2 regions of the Butyricicoccus sp. OF27-2pH9A genome follow, and region 2 is predicted to be linked to the other one. Evidence: riboswitches for the same ligand, from Rfam matches in the RefSeq annotation. Region 2 holds a riboswitch; the other holds the start of a gene.
What was found. Region 2 has a riboswitch for FMN ahead of ribD (bifunctional diaminohydroxyphosphoribosylaminopyrimidine deaminase/5-amino-6-(5-phosphoribosylamino)uracil reductase RibD). Riboswitches for the same ligand answer to the same signal wherever they lie in the genome.
Positions count from the first base shown of each region.

Region 1: linked by a shared signal. The riboswitch ahead of PG722_RS08170 (ECF transporter S component) and the one ahead of ribD (bifunctional diaminohydroxyphosphoribosylaminopyrimidine deaminase/5-amino-6-(5-phosphoribosylamino)uracil reductase RibD) in region 2 are both predicted to bind FMN.

Region 1 covers NZ_JAQEXK010000009.1:1,457-10,876, reverse strand. The annotation lists gene argH (argininosuccinate lyase) at 1-1,313, shown strand, start outside; gene argC (N-acetyl-gamma-glutamyl-phosphate reductase) at 1,303-2,223, shown strand; gene argJ (bifunctional glutamate N-acetyltransferase/amino-acid acetyltransferase ArgJ) at 2,245-3,453, shown strand; gene argB (acetylglutamate kinase) at 3,603-4,475, shown strand; gene PG722_RS08180 (aspartate aminotransferase family protein) at 4,541-5,722, shown strand; gene argF (ornithine carbamoyltransferase) at 5,836-6,750, shown strand; FMN riboswitch at 6,860-6,991, shown strand; gene PG722_RS08170 (ECF transporter S component) at 7,082-7,693, shown strand; partial or broken gene PG722_RS08165 (IS256 family transposase) at 7,905-9,076, opposite strand.
Region 2 covers NZ_JAQEXK010000001.1:351,775-361,194, forward strand. The annotation lists gene PG722_RS01600 (PD-(D/E)XK nuclease family protein) at 1-1,329, opposite strand, end outside; FMN riboswitch at 1,618-1,744, shown strand; gene ribD (bifunctional diaminohydroxyphosphoribosylaminopyrimidine deaminase/5-amino-6-(5-phosphoribosylamino)uracil reductase RibD) at 1,917-3,002, shown strand; gene PG722_RS01610 (riboflavin synthase) at 3,002-3,637, shown strand; gene PG722_RS01615 (bifunctional 3,4-dihydroxy-2-butanone-4-phosphate synthase/GTP cyclohydrolase II) at 3,653-4,861, shown strand; gene ribH (6,7-dimethyl-8-ribityllumazine synthase) at 4,942-5,403, shown strand; gene PG722_RS14135 (hypothetical protein) at 5,625-5,783, opposite strand; gene dnaJ (molecular chaperone DnaJ) at 5,916-7,067, opposite strand; gene dnaK (molecular chaperone DnaK) at 7,195-9,042, opposite strand; gene grpE (nucleotide exchange factor GrpE) at 9,099-9,420, opposite strand, start outside.

The DNA of each region.
Region 1 (9,420 bases), on a different contig from region 2:
GCCGCTTATATAAGGAAGATATCACCGGCTCTATCGCTCACGCTACCATGCTGGGCAAGCAGGGCATCATCGAGGAGCATGAGGCCGAAAAGATCGTCGAAGGTCTGAAGGGCATCCTCAAGGATATCGAGGACGGCAAGGTTGAGTTCTCACTCGATTACGAGGACATCCACATGAACGTCGAGCAGCTGCTGACCGAGCGCATCGGTGATACCGGCAAGCGTCTGCACACCGGCCGTTCGAGAAACGATCAGGTTGCACTCGATATGCGTCTGTACGTCAAGAAGGAGATCAAGGAGATCATCAAGCTGATCCTTGGCTTTATGAAGGCGCTGACTGTAAAGAGCCGTGAGAATCTCGATGCGGTTATGCCGGGCTACACCCATCTGCAGCGCGCACAGCCGACGACCTTTGCACATTATATGATGGCGTATGCCAACATGCTTAAGCGCGACGTATCCCGCCTGCAGGACTGCTACGAGCGCATGGACGAAATGCCGCTCGGCTCGGGCGCACTGGCTTCGACCACTTATCCCATCGACCGTGACTTCGTTCGTCAGCAGCTTGGCTTTGCCCGCCTGACCGATAACTCGCTTGACGGCGTATCCGACCGTGACTACTGCGTGGAGCTGCTTTCCGCGCTGTCCATCCTGATGATGCACCTGTCCCGTCTGTCCGAGGAAATTATTTCGTGGTGCTCGTGGGAGTTTAAGTTCGTTGAGCTGGACGACGCATACTCCACCGGCTCGTCCATCATGCCGCAGAAGAAGAACCCGGACGTCTGCGAGCTGATCCGCGGCAAGACCGGCCGTGTTTATGGTGCGCTGACTACCATGCTGACCGTGCTCAAGGGTCTGCCGCTGGCGTATAACAAGGATATGCAGGAGGACAAGGAGGCTGTATTCGGCGCTATCGACACCGTAAAGCAGTGCCTTGAGGTATTCACGCCGATGTTCTCCACCATGACGCTCCGCCGCGACAACATGCGCAAGGCAGCTTCCCGCGGCTTCATCAACGCGACCGACTGCGCCGATTACCTGACCAAGAAGGGCGTTCCGTTCCGCGATGCGTACAAGACGGTCGGCCGTCTGGTCAACCAGTGCATCAAGGCCGATGAGACCCTTGAGACCATGACCATGCGTGACTTTGCAGCGATTTCCAACAAGTTCGGCGACGACGTATACGACGCACTCGACCTGCGCACCTGTGTTGCCGAGCGTAAGGTCATCGGCGGTCCGGCTCCGCAGGAGGTAACCCGCCAGATCGACAAGATCGACAAGTTCATCGCGGAGGTTGAGGACGATGAAGCCTAAAATTTACATCGACGGCAAGGAAGGCACGACCGGTCTGCAGATTTATGAGCGTCTCGGCGGCCGCGACGATATCGAGCTGCTGCTCATCGACGAGGACAAGCGCAAGGACATCGAGGAGCGCCGCAAGTTCCTCAATGCAGCCGACATTGCGTTTCTGTGCCTGCCGGATGCGGCGGCACGCGAGGCCGTTTCGCTCATCGAGAACGACACGACCCGCGTTATTGACGCATCGACCGCGCACCGCACCGACCCGGATTGGGACTACGGCTTTGCCGAGCTTTCCAAGGCGCACCGCGAAGCCATCAAGAACTCTAAGCGTGTGGCTAATCCGGGCTGCCACGCGAGCGGATTTATTTCCTCGGTTTACCCGCTGGTAGCAAACGGCATCATTGCCGAGGACACCGCGCTTACCTGTGCTTCACTGACCGGTTACTCCGGCGGCGGCAAGAAGATGATCGCGGAGTATCAGGACGAGAACCGCGATCCGCGGCACGATTCTGAGCGCATTTACGGCCTGAACCTGCATCATAAGCACCTGCCGGAGATGGGCTACATCTGCGGTCTGACGCAGGCGCCGGTGTTCGTTCCGATTGTCGGCGACTTCTACAAGGGCATGGCGACCACCGTCATGCTGCCCGGCGTGGATGCACACCGCGTTCACGAAACGCTCATGAAGCACTACGAGGGCCAGCAGCTCGTCACCGTGGCGCCGTTCGGCGGGGAAGAGCCGATGATCTACGCCAACACGCTGGCCGGTCACGACAGCTTAAAGCTCATTGTCTGCGGCCACGAGGAGCAGACGATCGTCACCGCGCTGTTTGACAATCTCGGCAAGGGCGCTTCGGGCGCTGCCGTGCAGAATATGAATATCATGCTCGGTCTGGATGAAACGACCGGCTTAAACCTCTGATTTCAGCAGGAGGAAACAGTTATGAAGATTATCGAAGGCGGCGTTTGTGCCGCAAAGGGCTTCAAGGCGGGCAGCGTGCGCTGCGGCGTCAAGGAAAGCCGAACCAATGATGATACCGCGATCATTTTCAGCGAATGCGAATGCACCGCGGCTGCCACTTACACGATGAATCGCGTTAAGGCGGCTCCGCTGTACGTTACCATGGAGCACCTCGAGGACGGCGTAGCACGCGCGATCGTTACCAATGCGGGCAACGCGAACGCCTGTGCACCGGACGGTATGGAGAACGCTCGCCGTATGGCGCAGGCAGCGGCCAAGCTGCTCGGCGTAGCCGAAACCGATGTTGCCGTTGCATCCACCGGTGTGATCGGTCAGCGCCTGAACATCGAGTGCATCGAGGAGCACTTGCCGGAACTGGTTCTGGAGGACAACGCCTCCGAGAAGGCAAATCGTGCCATCATGACCACCGACACCAAGCCCAAGACGGCGGCTGTTGAGTTCACCATCGGCGGCAAGACCTGCCGCATCGGCGGCATCTGCAAGGGCAGCGGCATGATTCATCCGAACATGGGCACCATGCTGTCCTTCATCACAACCGACTGCGCTATCACGCACGAAATGCTGACCGACGCCCTGCAGGAGAACGTCAAGAAGACCTACAACCGCGTAACGGTTGACGGCGACACCTCCACCAACGATATGTGCATCGTGCTCGCAAACGGCATGGCCGGCAACACGCTCATCGAGTGGCAGGACGAGGAATATCAGGCGTTCTGCAAGGCGCTGAACGAGGTGAACACCCGTCTGGCACGCCAGATTGCTGCAGACGGCGAAGGTGCAACCAAGCTGGTTACCTGCACCGTTAAGAACTCCCGCTCCGAGGAGGCAGCTGAGCGACTGGCCAAGGCCGTTGTCGGCTCCAACCTCGTCAAGGCGGCTATGTTCGGTGCAGATGCAAACTGGGGACGTGTACTGTGTGCAATGGGCTACTCCAAGGCACCGTTCCGTCCGGAGTACGTTTCTGTGGCGTTCGAGTCCGCAGCAGGCAGCGTAGCAGTCTGCGACAAGGGTGCGGCTCTGGATTTTGATGAAGAACTGGCGAAGAAGGTGCTCTCCGAGAGCGAGGTTACCATTGCAGTTGACGTAAATGAGGGCGAGGACAGCGCTACTGCATGGGGCTGCGATCTTACTTACGATTACGTTAAGATCAACGGAGATTACAGAACCTAAGCGGCGATAGATCGCGTGATCCTTCGTCACCCGTACCCTTGCGTACCGATGTACGCGGCGGGCGCGGCTTCCTCGGCTGACACGATTTCTCTTGCTTAGGAAGATTGTGAAAATGATAAGAAATTCCCTTTGAAAAGGAACGAATTAGTATGGATACTCAACTTGATGCGGAGCTGCGCGCCAATATTCTGGTCGAAGCACTTCCGTATATTCAGGAATATTACGGTCAGACCGTTGTTGTAAAATACGGCGGCAACGCAATGATCAATGAGGAGCTGAAGGACGCGGTCATCCACGATCTGGTACTGCTCAATCTGGTCGGCGTCAAGGTCGTTATCGTACACGGCGGCGGCCCGGAGATCAATGAAATGCTGGGAAAGATCGGCAAGGAGAGCAAGTTTGTCAACGGCCTGCGCTATACCGATCGTGAAACCATGGATATCGTCCAGATGGTGCTGTGCGGCAAGGTCAACAAGGACCTTGTAACCCTGATCGAGAAGGCAGGCGGCCGCGGCATCGGTCTCGGCGGCATGGACGGCGGCCTGTTTCAGGCGAAGCGCCTGACCGACCGCTCGGGTACGGATTACGGCTACGTCGGCGACATTATGGACGTAGACCCGTCTCCGGTTATCGATGTGCTGCAGCAGGGCTATATTCCGGTCGTTTCGACCGTTGCACAGGGCATCGACGATGAAACCAACTACAACATCAACGCTGATACAGCAGCCAGCAAGCTGGCAGTTGCACTCGGTGCAAAAAAGCTGATTCTGCTGACCGACGTACGCGGTCTGATGCAGGACATTAACGATCCGGACAGTGTCATTCACCGTCTCAAGGTGTCCGAGGTGCCGAAGCTGGCGCGTGACGGCATCATCAAGGGCGGCATGATCCCCAAGGTAGATTGCTGTGTTGAGGCAGTCCGCAAGGGCGTTGAGCGTGCCACCATTCTGGACGGCCGTGTCAAGCATTCGATTCTGATCGAGCTGCTTTCCAAGGTCGGCGCAGGCACTATGTTTCAGTAATTGAGAATTGAAAATGGAGAATGGAGAATGATTCGCTCTGTATCTCCGATAAAAGGTGATACCCTATGACTTACAATGAATTAAAAAGCGAAGAAAATAAATATGTAATGAACACCTATGGTCGGTTTCCGATTGCGCTGGACCACGGCGAGGGTGCGACCCTGTGGGACGTTGAGGGCAAGAAGTACATCGATCTTGCTTCCGGCATCGGTGTAAACTGCCTTGGTTATGCCAATCCGGCAATCATTGACGCGATCGATAAGCAGGCGCACAAGCTGATGCATGTTTCCAACCTGTTCACCACCGAGCCGATGGTTCAGGTTGCCAAGAAGCTGGTAGAAAAGACGCATCTGGGCGGCAAGGTATTCTTTGCCAACTCGGGCGCCGAGGCAAACGAGGGTGCCATCAAACTGGCGCGCAAGTACTCGTTCGACAAGTACGGCGAGGGCCGCTTCAAGGTGCTGACGCTCATCAATTCCTTCCACGGACGTACCGTAACCACGCTGAAGGCCACCGGTCAGGAGCGTTTCCACAACTATTTCTTCCCGTTTACCGAGGGCTTTGATTACGCGGTTGCCAACGACATCAAATCGGTACGCGCAAAGGCGGACGATATGACCTGCGCCATCATGATGGAGCTGATCCAGGGTGAGGGCGGTGTTCTGCCGCTTGACCGCGAGTTCGTCAAGGAGGTAGAGAAGCTCTGCCGCGAGAAGGATATGCTGCTCATCATCGACGAGGTGCAGACTGGTATCGGCCGTACCGGCAGCCTGTTTGCCTTCCAGCAGTACGACATCAAGCCGGACGTTGTCACCATGGCGAAGGGCCTTGGCGGCGGCATGCCGATCGGCGCTGTCATGGCGGCGGATACCTGCTGCAACGTGCTCACGCCGGGCACACACGCGACCACCTTCGGCGGTACGCCGATTGTCTGCTGCGCAGCAAACGTCGTGCTTGATACCGTCGGTGACGGCCAGTTCCTGATGAAAGTACGCGAAAAGGGCGAGTACCTTCGCAACGGCATCCTGTCCCTTGGCTCGCCGAATATCAAGGGCGTGCGCGGCATGGGTCTCATGCTCGGCATCATCGTTGAGGAAGGAAAGCACTCCGTGTTTGCCAATAAGCTGATCGAAAACGGCGTTCTGGCGATCACCGCCGGCAAAAATGCCGTTCGTCTGCTCCCGCCGCTCACCATTTCGAAGGAAGAAATGGATGAAGCACTCGCTATCATGGCAAAGGTATTTTAATCAAAGGCCTTGACAATTAGTAATTAACGTGATTATCGCACTGGTGCAGCAGCACCCAAATAATTACTAACTACTAATTATTCATTGCTAATTTGCAGAAAGGGTTTATTACAATGAAGCATTTACTGAAGCTGCTTGACTGCTCCACCGAGGAGATCATCGGTCTGCTCGATCTGGCGGATCAGCTCAAGTATGAGAGAAAGCACAACATTTCCCATCGTCACCTGGAAGGTAAGAGCCTTGGCATGATCTTCCAGAAGTCCTCCACCCGTACCCGTGTTTCCTTCGAGACCGGCATGTATCAGTTGGGCGGTCAGGCGCTGTTCCTGTCCAACCGTGATCTGCAGATCGGCCGCGGTGAACCGGTACAGGACACGGCCCGCGTACTCAGCCGCTATCTGGACGGCATCATGATCCGCACCTACGAGCAGAAGGAAGTAGAGGATCTGGCAAACTACGGCTCTATTCCGATCATCAACGGTCTGACTGATTTCTGCCATCCGTGTCAGGTTCTGGCGGACCTCATGACCATCCGCGAGAAGTTTGCCGTTCTTGAGGGTCTCAAGCTGTGTTACATCGGCGACGGCAACAACATGGCCAACTCGCTGATCGTCGGCGGTCTCAAGACCGGCATGAAGGTTTCCATCGCAACGCCGGTGGACTACCGTCCGGACGCTGAGGTTATGGCATTCGCAGAGCCGAATCCGAACTTCTTCATCACCGATGACCCGATGAAGGCTGCTGAGAACGCAGACGTTGTTATCACTGATACATGGGCGTCCATGGGTCAGGAAGCCGAGAAGGAAGTCCGCATGAAGGCATTCCAGGGCTATCAGGTCAATGATGAGCTGCTGGCTGCTGCAAAGCCGGGCTGCATGGTGCAGCACTGCCTGCCGGCATATCGTGAGCAGGAGATCACCACCAAGGTGTTCGAGGAGCACGCAAACGAGATTTTCGAGGAAGCAGAAAACCGCCTGCACGCACAGAAGGCCGTTATGGTTACTCTGATGAGCAGCAAGGAAGACTGATTTCTGATAAAAAGCCGCTTTCGCAAGGGAAGGCGGCTTTTATGTTTTTTCTTGCTGAAGTGTTGACAAGTCCTTTACTGGTGACTATAATAGCAATATAAATAAATCAGTTCTGTTTCAGGGCGGAGTGAAAGTCTCCACCGGCAGTATACAGGCTTCGAGCCTGATAGTCTGCGAGCCGCAAGGCATGATGGGTTAGAATCCCAACCGACGGTTATAGTCCGGATGAGAGAAACAGATGTACCTATCGCTACGTCTGTATGCCTCTGGAGCAATCCAGGGGCTTGTTTTATTTATGGAACAGGACTCCTGAAAGGGAGAAAAAACAGCAATGACAAAAACCAGCAAAATCACCTACACCGCAATTTTTGCGGCTATCGCAACCGTGCTGATGTACTTTGAATTCCCGATTCCGTTCATGCCGCCGTTCCTCAAGGTGGATCTGTCCGGCGCGGTCGTGCTCATCGGTGCGTTTATTTTCGGCATCGCTCCGGCAATCACGATGATCGGCATCAAGGACATTATTCATCTGACCCAGACCCAGACCGGCGGCTCCGGTGAGGTCGCAGATTTTCTGATGCTTTCCACGCTCGTTGTTATCGCCGTGCTGCTGTACCGCGGACACAAGAGCCGCAAGATGGCTGTCCTCGGCTGTGCAGCCGGCTCGGTTGCTATGGCGTGTGTCGGCATGTTGACCAACTATTTTCTTATCATTCCGTTTTATTCGCAGGTTATGCCGCTGCAGGCTATCTTTGATGCATGCAACGCGATCAACCCGTATGTGACCGGCATGCAGGGCTATCTGCTGCTCGGCGTTCTGCCGTTCAATCTCATCAAAGGCGCAATCCTGACTGCGATTACCATGCTTGCCTACAAGAAGCTGAGCGTGTTCATCAAGTCCAAGCAGATCGAATTGCACCACTCCAGACAGCGTGTCGGCTAAGTAAAAAACGAAGGTGCTCTCCAGCAAGCGGAGAGCACTTTTTTGTTCAATAATCGAAAACAGTGCGGTAGCATCTATGATTTCGACAAAGATCTGTATACGAATTGACAAAATGCGTGGCCAAGATTATATCACATGCGTGCATCTAATAGACTCGGTCCCGTCAAGATTTGTGCGCAAAATTGTTTGCAGGTTCTCCGTCTGAGTGAAGTCAGCCGGCAATGAAGGCATCGTCCAGCGCCGTCTCCGAGTGCTTCATGTTCATACATTTTTTGCTGCCCCACTGCGTGCCCGCCACATGGCGAAGCCGAGCGCAGACCAGCATCAGAGCAGAGTTGCCGTCAGGGAATGTTCCCACCACGCGGGTTCTGCGGCGGATCTCACGGTTCAGCCGCTCGATCACATTGTTGGTGCGGATGCATGTCCAATGCTCGCTGGGAAAATCGCAGTAGGTCAGCGTTTCCTCAATGCCGTCCTCCTTCAGCTTCATGGCGCGCAGTTCGGCAACGACCGCTTTAGCCTTCTCGCGGGATGTCTTTTTGCTCTCCTGGGCGTGGATCGCCTTGAGCATTTTTGCCACAATTTTGACCTTGGATTTAGGCACAACAGAGAAAACATTGCGATAGAAATGCACTGTGCGGCGCTGGTATTTGGCGTCTGGGAACACCTCGCCTACGGCCTCCAGCATCCCCATGCACTTGTCGCCGACGATGAGTTTTACGCCGTCCAAGCCGCGTCCGCGGAGCCACTGAAAGAAGCTGACCCAGCTGGCCTTGTCCTCTTTCATTCCCTCGGCGGCGCCTAAAACCTCATGGAAACCGTCATCATTCACGGCGATTGCCACCCAAATGGCTACATTTTCATACTCTGCACCCCAGTTGCGGTGCAGATAGATGCCATCCATGTAGACATACGGATACCTACCGCCCTGCAATGAACGGTTCCGCCAGTCCTCGATGTGAACGTAGGCTTTCTTGTTCAGCTCGCTGATGGTGACGGGCGAAACCTTGCTGCCCCACAGTGCCTCCGTGATGTCCTCCACACGGCGCACGGAGACGCCTGCCAGATACATCTCGATGAGGGCCTCCTCCAGCTGCTCTCCCGGCAGAGATACCGTTCGATGATGGCAGTCTCAAAGGATACGCCCTTGAGTCGCGGCATATGGAGCGTGACGTCACCAGAGGCGGTGGTGAGATTCCGGTCATAGTGGTCGCTGCGGTAGCCCTGACAGACCTTGCTGCGCTCGTAGCGGGCAGCCTGTGTCAGGGACCCCGTCTCCTTTTCCAGCAGCTCATTCCGGGTTTCCTCCACGCTGCTGCGGACCAATTCCTTGTTTTTCCCCTTGATAATTTCCTCATTCAGCTGTACAATTCTCTCGGACATAGTTTGTTGTCTCCTTTCAGAATGGTGTGTGGTAACTTCCTTCTACCAGAGCCTGCAAGCTATGTCTTCTTTTATGCGGTTTTCAATTTGCGCAACTTATTGTACCTTATCATATGAATCAGGAAGAATAGCATGGATTTATGGAGAAACTAAACGATAGTGCATAATCAAGTTCGCAAAAGCAAACAGAGAATAGACAAGCCATTAGGGCTCCTGTAAAATGATAGTTGTCGAAAAAATCATGATGCAAAGGAGAGACCTTAATGGCTCACAAAAAGAATCGCAAATTGCAATATCAAGTTGAGCATTTCATCTGTTAGAATCAGTCTGGTAAAGGCTAGATT
Region 2 (9,420 bases):
CAGTTCGGCAAGCTGCGTCTTCGCGTTCTCGTCGATGGGCAGACCATAGCCGTCCGGATGCTCGGTCCACTCGCGTTCCCATGCTCCGCCGCGGATGTTCCAGGTGAGCACATAATTCTCTAATTTGTCAATTTCGTCCCAATCCAAGCCCGCAAGTCCGGTCTTGAGACAGGAGAACAGATCTTCATATCGGAAGTGATTTCGCACCGCTTCCAGTGCATTCGTAACCAGCGCCATCGGCGGACGAGACAGCAGATCCGGCTTTTCCGCGAGGAACACCGGAATGTCGTACCGCGCCATCGCCATTGCGAGAAACGCGCTGTACGGCTCGATATCGCGTGCCGCAACCACAAAATCGCGGCAGCGCGCGCCTTCGTCCCGCACCTTGCGCCGAATGTAAGCCGCTGCGTGCTCACACTCGTCAAACGGTGAAGCCGCCTCGTACAAACGAACGCCGTCCGCACTCTCCTGTGGGGTGCGCACCGGCAGCAGGCTTTCGCGCTCGAGCGCAGCCAGTCCCGCCGGTCGGGCCACCTTGCTTTCGCCCAGTTCGATGCGCTCGACCGTCTGGTTATGATGCTTTGCCATTCGGGTTAATTTCTGCACTGTTTTACAGCCGGTAAGGAAAATCTCCGGGTAATCCGTATCGCAGGTTACCGCCGCAGAGAGCGGCACACCCGCTGCCAGCATGGCATCAACCACTGCACTTTCCTGCACGGTAAAGCCGAGAAATCCATCCAGATAGACCGCTGCGCCGTCCAGCGTGTGACTTTCTGCCAGACGGTCGCGCAGATGTGTCAGACGGTCTCTCGGGTCGGGCAGGGACTCCTCGCACAAACGCTCATAAGCTGTTAAAATCTGTGCAAGATCGGACAATTTTTCTGCAAGTACCGCGTCCTCACTCTCCTCGGCAGCCGCAAACAGCGTCTCCGGCGCGATGGCGCACGTTTTACATTCATCGATGAGCCGCAGCGCCTCCTGCAGCAGCTCCGGCTTGTCTGCCAAACCCTTCCACGCACTCAGCCCGCCCTGCACACGGCGTGCCGCCTCCTGCAAGGTCAAAAGCTGACCTGCCGGCGTCAGCATCTGCTGTGCCAGTCCGCCGACTTCAGAGAACACACGGTCAGCCAATCGTGAGAACGTCAGCACCTCGGCCGTGCGTGCGCCGTGGTTGTGCGTGGCTGCGGCAAGCCGCCGCTCCATCAGGTGCGAGTTCAGCTCGGGCACGAGCAGAATCTGCCGTCCCTCTCCCTTTTCACTCAGCGCCGCGATCTCCCGCAGGATGGCCGTTGTCTTGCCGCTCCCCGCTCGTCCGGTCCAGATCCGCATGGCACACTCTCCTTTCATTTCATAGCTATTTGATTATAGCACAACCGGAGCAAATTGAAAATTGGTAATGGAAAACGGAAAATTATCAATAACAACCGTATGGTCATTTTATATTTTTTGTGCGTTATCAGCGTATTTTCCAGTCTTTTTCGAACTTTTACGGCGTTTTGTTTGCATTCACATATTCTGTAAAATTATTTTTTCAAAAAACTCTTGCATTTTTCCCCGCTTGGGACTATACTTTCCTCAGGCGGAACAATAAAGGCTCTGCCCCGCAAAACCAAATATTTGATTCTTCAGGGCAGGGTGCAATTCCCTACCGGCGGTACAGCCCGCGAGCGGATGCCATTCGGCGGAAGCATGATTCGGTGAAATTCCGAGGCCGACAGTATAGTCTGGATAAAAGAAGAATGCGCGGAAAGATTTTCCGTTGTTTGCTGTTCTGAAATGCCGATTCGGTGTTTCAGACTTTTTATTTTCACAATGCTTTTTTCAGCGTCCCGAAGATTCTGTCTTTGGGACGTTTTTTTTGGCTGTCGCCAAACTATCGTGAAATTTTCTACAGAATTATTATATCAGGTGATTCTATGCAGGAGCAAAAACAGGAATATATGCGTCAGGCGTTGGCGCTGGCCCAGCGCGGAGCCGGTCACGTCAATCCGAATCCGATGGTCGGCTGCGTCATCGTCAAGGACGGAAAAATCATCGGTGAAGGCTGGCACGAGCACATCGGTGGCCTGCATGCCGAGCGCAACGCGTTCGCGCACTGCACCGAGGACTGCACAGGCGCAGACCTGTACGTCACGCTCGAGCCGTGCTGCCACTGGGGACGCACGCCGCCGTGCACAGACGCAGTCATCGAGCACAAGATCGGCCGCGTGTTCGTCGGCTGCCTCGACCCGAACCCGCTGGTAGCCGGCAAAGGCGCACAGATCCTGCGCGACGCAGGCATTGAAGTCGAGACCGGCGTGTGCGAGGACGAATGCCGCCGCGTGAATGAAGTTTTCTTTCACTACATCACGCACAAGACGCCGTTTGTGACGCTCAAGTACGCGATGACGCTGGACGGCAAAATTGCCGCACACACCGGCGACAGCCGCTGGGTTACCGGCGAGACCGCCCGCCGTCATGTGCACGAAACGCGCAACCGGCTGCCCGCCATCATGGTCGGCATCGGCACCGTGCTTGAGGACGATCCGCTGCTCACCTGCCGCATTGACGGCGGGCGCGATCCGATCCGCATAATCTGCGACAGCCGTGCACGCACGCCGATCGACAGCAGAATCGTACAGACGGCGAACAAAATCCCGACCTATATCGCGGCCGTCGGTCGAAATGAGCGCACTGCTGAACTGGAACGGCACGGTGTACACATTCTCGAATGCAAAACGAAAGACGAGCGTGTAGACCTTGCCGACCTGATGCGCCAGCTCGGCGCACTCGGCATCGACGGCATATTGCTTGAAGGCGGCTCGGCACTTGCGTTCTCCGCGCTGCAGGCCGGTGTGGTGCACCGCGTGCAGGCGTACATCGCCCCGAAAATCATCGGCGGTGCAGACGCAAAAAGTCCGGTCGGAGGTCTGGGATTTGACAAGATGGTGCAGGCGCTTCCGCTGAAGGACGTGACCTGCACGCCGATGGGCGAAGATTTCCTGCTTGAAGGGAGATTGTAATGTTTACTGGACTTATCGAAGAAATCGGTACGGTGCGGCGCATCGAGCGCGGCGCAAGGGGCGCTCGGCTGACGATTGCGGCGGATACCGTGCTCGAAAATACCAAAATCGGTGACAGCATTGCCACGAACGGCGTATGCCTGACCGTGGTCGCGCTGACGGACGACAGCTTCAGCGCCGACGTGATGGCGGAGAGCCTGCGGCGTTCCGCGCTCGGCAGTCTGCAGAGCGGCTCGCCGGTCAATCTGGAGCGCGCGATGCCTGCCGACGGACGGTTCGGCGGTCATATCGTATCCGGCCACATCGACGGCACCGGCTCGGTTCTCTCGCAGCGGCGCGAGGACAACGCCGTGTGGGTGACGATCAAAACACCGGCTCCCCTGCTCCGGTACATCGTCGAAAAAGGCTCGATCGCCATTGATGGCGTCAGCCTTACCGTGGCGGCTGTGACGGACACCGACTTTTCGGTCTCCATCATCCCGCACACCGGCGCACAGACCATTCTGCTCGGCAAAAAGCCGGGCGAGCCGGTCAACCTCGAATGCGATGTGATCGGCAAATACGTTGAAAAAATGCTGACACCACACAAATCCAGCGGTATTACGATGGATTTTCTTGCACAACACGGATTTTAACGGAGGTTTTCTTTTATGGAATATCAGTTCAATACAGTTGAAGAAGCGCTCGAAGAGCTTCGCGCCGGACACCTCATCCTCACCATCGACGACCCGGACCGCGAGAACGAAGGCGACCTCATCTGCGCGGCACAGTTTGCCACGACCGAGAACGTCAACTTCATGGCGACCCATGCCAAGGGCCTGATCTGCACGCCGATGAGTGAGCAGGTTGCACTCCGTCTCGGTCTCGAGCAGATGGTAAAGGTCAACACCGACAACCACCACACCGCATTCACGGTTTCCATCGACCATGTGGACACCACGACCGGCATTTCCGCTGAGGAACGCGGCTTTACCTGCCGCAAATGCGCGGATATCCACACCAAGCCGGAGGAACTCCGCCGTCCGGGACACGTTTTCCCGCTTGTTGCACGCCGCGGCGGTGTGCTGACCCGCAACGGCCACACCGAGGCGACTGTCGATCTGTGCCGTCTGGCCGGACTCGAGCAGTGCGGTCTGTGCTGTGAGATCATGCGCGATGACGGCACGATGATGCGCACGCCCGAGCTGATGGAGAAGGCCAAGGAATGGGGTCTCAAGATCATCACCATCAAGGACCTGCAGGACTACTGCCGCCGTCATGATAAGCACGTTGTCCGTGAAGCCTGTGCGAAAATGCCCACCCGTTTCGGTGAGTTCCGCATCTACGGCTACGTCAACGACCTGACCGGCGAGCACCATGTTGCGCTCGTCAAGGGCGAGATCGGCGATGGCAAGAACCTGCTCTGCCGCGTACACTCCGAGTGTCTGACCGGCGATGTGTTCGGTTCCCGCCGGTGCGACTGCGGTCAGCAGCTTGCGGCAGCCATGCAGCAGATCGACAAGGAGGGCCGCGGCGTGCTGCTCTATATGCGCCAGGAAGGCCGCGGCATCGGTCTGATCAACAAGCTGAAGGCGTATGAGCTGCAGGAAAAGGGCTTCGATACCGTCGAGGCAAACGTAAAGCTCGGCTTTGCGCCCGACCTGCGTGAATACTGGATCGGCGCTCAGATTCTGCAGGACCTCGGCGCAAAGGAGCTGCGCCTGCTGACCAATAATCCGGAGAAGATTTACGGTCTGGACGGCTTCGGCGTAGAGATCGCCGAGCGCGTGCCGATTGAGATTGCACCGCAGAAGGACGACGCATTCTACCTCAGAACCAAGAAGATTAAGATGGGACACCTCTTTAGTGAAACATTGTAATCAATCTATCCCGCAGGGCGGGATGACCTCACCTCGCCCTGCAATATATCTGTTCACCATATTGAAAGGAAGATTTTAAGATGAAGGTACTCGAAGGCAAGTTAGTAGCAACCAAGGGCAAGTTTGCAATCGTTGGTGCACGTTTCAACGAATTTATCGTTTCCAAGCTGATCTCCGGCGCGGAGGACACGCTGGTACGTCACGGTGTGGACACAGATGACATCACGCTCGTATGGGTTCCGGGTGCATTTGAGATTCCGCTGGCGGCGCAGAAGCTGGCGCAGAGCGGCAAGTATGATGCAGTTATATGCCTCGGCGCGGTTATCCGCGGCTCGACCAGCCACTACGACCTCGTGTGCAACGAGGCTGCCAAGGGCATTGCACAGGTCAACCTGCAGACCGGTGTGCCGGTGACCTTCGGCGTGGTTACCACCGAGAACATCGAGCAGGCCATCGAGCGCGCAGGCACCAAGGCCGGCAACAAGGGCGCCGATGCAGCGATTGCCGCTCTCGAGCTGGCAAACCTGCTGCCGCAGCTCTAAAATTGTGCAGAAAAATGCTCTCTGATGATTCAGAGAGCATTTTTATTTACCATCCTCAATTCTCCATTTTCCTCCTGCAGACGAAAAACCACCCGAGAAAATCCCGGGTGGTTTTCTTTATTCTACCGAGCTTTCTCCGCCCATGAGCGCGGTCAGCTTCTCAATCCGCTCCAACGGGAACGGTGGGAACGCCACCGGCTTCATGGCGATGGACATCAGCTTCATCGGGTTATCATCCGCCGCTGCGCGGTTAGAGTGCAGTACACCGCGCCTGCGGGCACGACCGGACGGCCGCACACCCTGCAGGTGAAGCTGTCGTCGCAGGCATGCGTTTTGTAATAACCCTTTTGATATTGCTTGCGTTTATTCTCCCGATTCATGGGAATTCCTCCTGAAAAGTCGATATTTTCGTCCTTTGGGGAGGTGGTTTACGGATTCCTGTACAGCCGACCTCCCGGTCAGCGCACAAGCTCCAGTTTACCGAATTTGTTCAAAAAGCAATGTTCCTTTAATTATTTATCCTTGAGTGCGTCCTTTACCTTATCCCAGAAGCTCTTGCGCTTTACCTGATTCTCGTCTGTGGACGTTTCCTCGAACTCGCGCAGCAGCTTTTTCTGCTTTTCGGACAGGTTCTTCGGCACCTCGATGTTTACCCGGACATACTGGTCGCCGCGACCGCGGCCGTTGACATTCTGAATGCCCTTGCCGCGCATGCGGAACGTCGTGCCGGTCTGCGTGCCTTCCGGAATCTTGTACTCGATGCGGCCGTCGATGGTCGGCACCTGCAGCGTATCGCCGAGTGCGGCCTGTGCGAACGAAATCGGAATATCGACATGTACATCCGAGCCGTTGCGGGTAAAGATCGGATGCGGACGGATGGCAACCGTTACGAACAGATCGCCTGCGGGACCGCCGTTCACGCCTGCATTGCCCTGACCGCGCTGCTGGATGGACTGACCATCGTCGATACCTGCCGGAATGTTGACCTTGAACTTGCGGGTCTTGCGGACACGGCCCTGACCGCCGCACTTCGGACACGGCTTCTTGATGATCTTGCCGGTGCCGCGGCAGTTCGGGCAGGCACCCTGCGTCTGGAACATGCCGAGCGGCGTGCGCTGGGTCTGCGTAACAACGCCGGTGCCGCGGCAGTTCGGACAGGTCTCCGCCGTGGTGCCCTTTGCGGCACCTGTGCCGCCGCAGTCATCACAGGATTCGATGCGCTCGACCGTGATCTCCTTCTCACAGCCGAATGCGGCTTCCTCGAAGGACAGGATCACCGTCTGACGGATGGATTCGCCGCGCTGCGGTGCATTGCGGCGCGAAGACCGTCCGCCGCCAAAGCCGCCGCCGAAGAACGAACCGAACAGGTCGCCCAGATCGCCCATGTCAAAGCCGCCGCCGTAGCCGCCCGCACCGGCGCCGCCGCCGTAGCTCGGGTCAACGCCGGCAAAGCCGAACTGGTCGTACTTGGCGCGCTTCTCCTTGTCAGAAAGCACCTCATACGCCTCATTCACTTCCTTGAACTTATCCGCAGCCTCCGGATTATCCTTGTTGAGGTCCGGGTGGTACTTGCGCGCCAGCTTGCGGTATGCCTTTTTCAGCTCATCATCACTTGCGCCCTTCTGTACGCCGAGCACTTCATAATAATCTCTTTTATCAGCCATAAAAAATCATCCTATACACAGGGATAGGCGCACCAAAGTGCGCCTCTCCATTAGAGTGGAGTGTGGAGAGTGAAGAGTGAGGAGTTTTTCTCTCCACTCTTCACTCTTCTATCTTCACTCTTGCTTATTACTTATTGTCGTCGTCCTTAACCTCGGTGAAGTCAGCGTCTACAAAGTCGCCCTGCTGACCGCCCTGTGCGCCTGCACCCTGAGCGCCGCCCATGTTCGGGTCGCCCTGCGGTGCCTGCTGCTGATAGATCTTGCCGGCCAGATCGGAGAACTTCTTGGACAGGCCCTCGGTTGCAGCCTTGATCATATCGGTATCGGTGCCCTTGAGCGCTTCCTTAACCTTTTCGATCTCAGCCTGAACGCCTGCCTTCTCATCTGCGGACAGCTTGTCGCCCAGATCGGTCAGTGCCTTCTCGGACTGGAATACCAGCTGCTCAGCGTTGTTGCGAACCTCAACTGCTTCCTTGTTCTTCTTATCCTGCTCAGCGTACTGCTCAGCCTCGTGCATTGCCTTGTCGATCTCGTCCTGAGACAGATTGGTGGATGCAGTGATAGTGATCTTCTGCTCCTTGCCGGTGCCGAGGTCCTTAGCGGATACGTTTACGATGCCGTTTGCGTCGATATCGAAGGTAACCTCGATCTGAGGAATGCCGCGCGGTGCCGGAGCGATGCCGTCGAGGGTGAAACGGCCGAGGGTCTTGTTACCTGCAGCCATCTCGCGCTCGCCCTGCAGAACGTGAATCTCAACGGACGGCTGGTTGTCAGCTGCGGTGGAGAAGATCTGGCTCTTCTTGGTCGGGATGGTGGTGTTGCGGTCGATCAGCTTGGTGCATACGCCGCCGAGGGTCTCAATACCGAGGGACAGCGGAGTTACGTCGAGCAGCAGCACGTCCTTGACCTCGCCGCCGAGAACGCCGCCCTGAATGGATGCGCCGATTGCTACGCACTCGTCCGGGTTGATGCCCTTGAAGCCTTCCTTGCCGGTGATACCCTTAACAGCCTCCTGTACAGCCGGGATACGGGTGGAACCGCCAACCAGCAGGACCTTGGACAGATCGGAAGCGGACAGACCAGCGTCGCTCATAGCCTGACGAACCGGACCCATGGTGCGCTCAACGAGGTCTGCGGTCAGCTCATTGAACTTTGCACGGGTCAGGGTCAGCTCGAGGTGCTTCGGACCGGTAGCGTCAGCCGTGATGTACGGCTGGTTGATGGAGGTCTGGCTCATGCCGGACAGCTCGATCTTCGCCTTCTCAGCAGCTTCCTTCAGGCGCTGCATAGCCATACGGTCGTTCGACAGGTCAATGCCGTTGGACTTCTTGAACTCGTCAACCATCCAGTCGATGATGCGCTGGTCGAAGTCATCACCGCCGAGGTGGGTATCACCTGCGGTGGACAGAACCTCCAGAACGCCCTCGCCGATGTCCAGAACGGATACATCGAACGTACCGCCGCCGAGGTCGTATACCATGATCTTCTGCTCGGATTCCTTATCTACGCCGTAAGCCAGTGCAGCAGCGGTCGGCTCGTTGATGATACGCAGAACTTCCAGACCTGCGATCTTGCCAGCATCCTTGGTAGCCTGACGCTGCGAGTCGGAGAAGTAAGCCGGAACGGTGATAACCGCCTGATTTACCGGCTGGCCGAGGTATGCTTCTGCGTCAGCCTTCAGCTTCTGCAGGATCATAGCGGAAATCTCCTGCGGGGAGTACGGCTTGCCGTCGATGTTTACGCGGTAGTCGGTGCCCATGTGGCGCTTGATGGAAATAATGGTGCGGTCTGCGTTGGTTACAGCCTGGCGCTTAGCGACCTGACCGATCATACGCTCGCCGTCCTTAGAAAATGCAACAACAGACGGAGTGGTGCGCGCACCCTCAGCGTTAGGGATGACTACGGCTTCGCCGCCCTCCATAACAGATACACAAGAGTTCGTCGTACCAAGGTCAATACCAATGATCTTACCCATAATAAATACACTCCTTAAATGATAGGATTTTGTTTACTTTAATTAGTAGTTAGTAATCAGTTTGCAACCTTCACCATCGCATGGCGAATAACCTTATCGCCAATCTGGAAGCCCTGCTGGAAGGTTTCTGCGATGACATTCTCACCGAGTTTTTCATCCTCAACGTGCATAACCGCGTTGTGGAAGTTCGGATCGAATGCGGTGCCTGCAGCAGCGTCAATGACGGTGACGTTAATGCCCTTGAGGCTTTCGGTCAGCTGCGTCATGGTCAGCTCGACACCCTTTTTATATTCGGTGTCGGCGGTCTCTGCCTTGAGCGCCCGCTCGAGGTTATCGTAGGTCGGCAGCAGTGCGGTTACGGCGCGGCTGACGGCATCG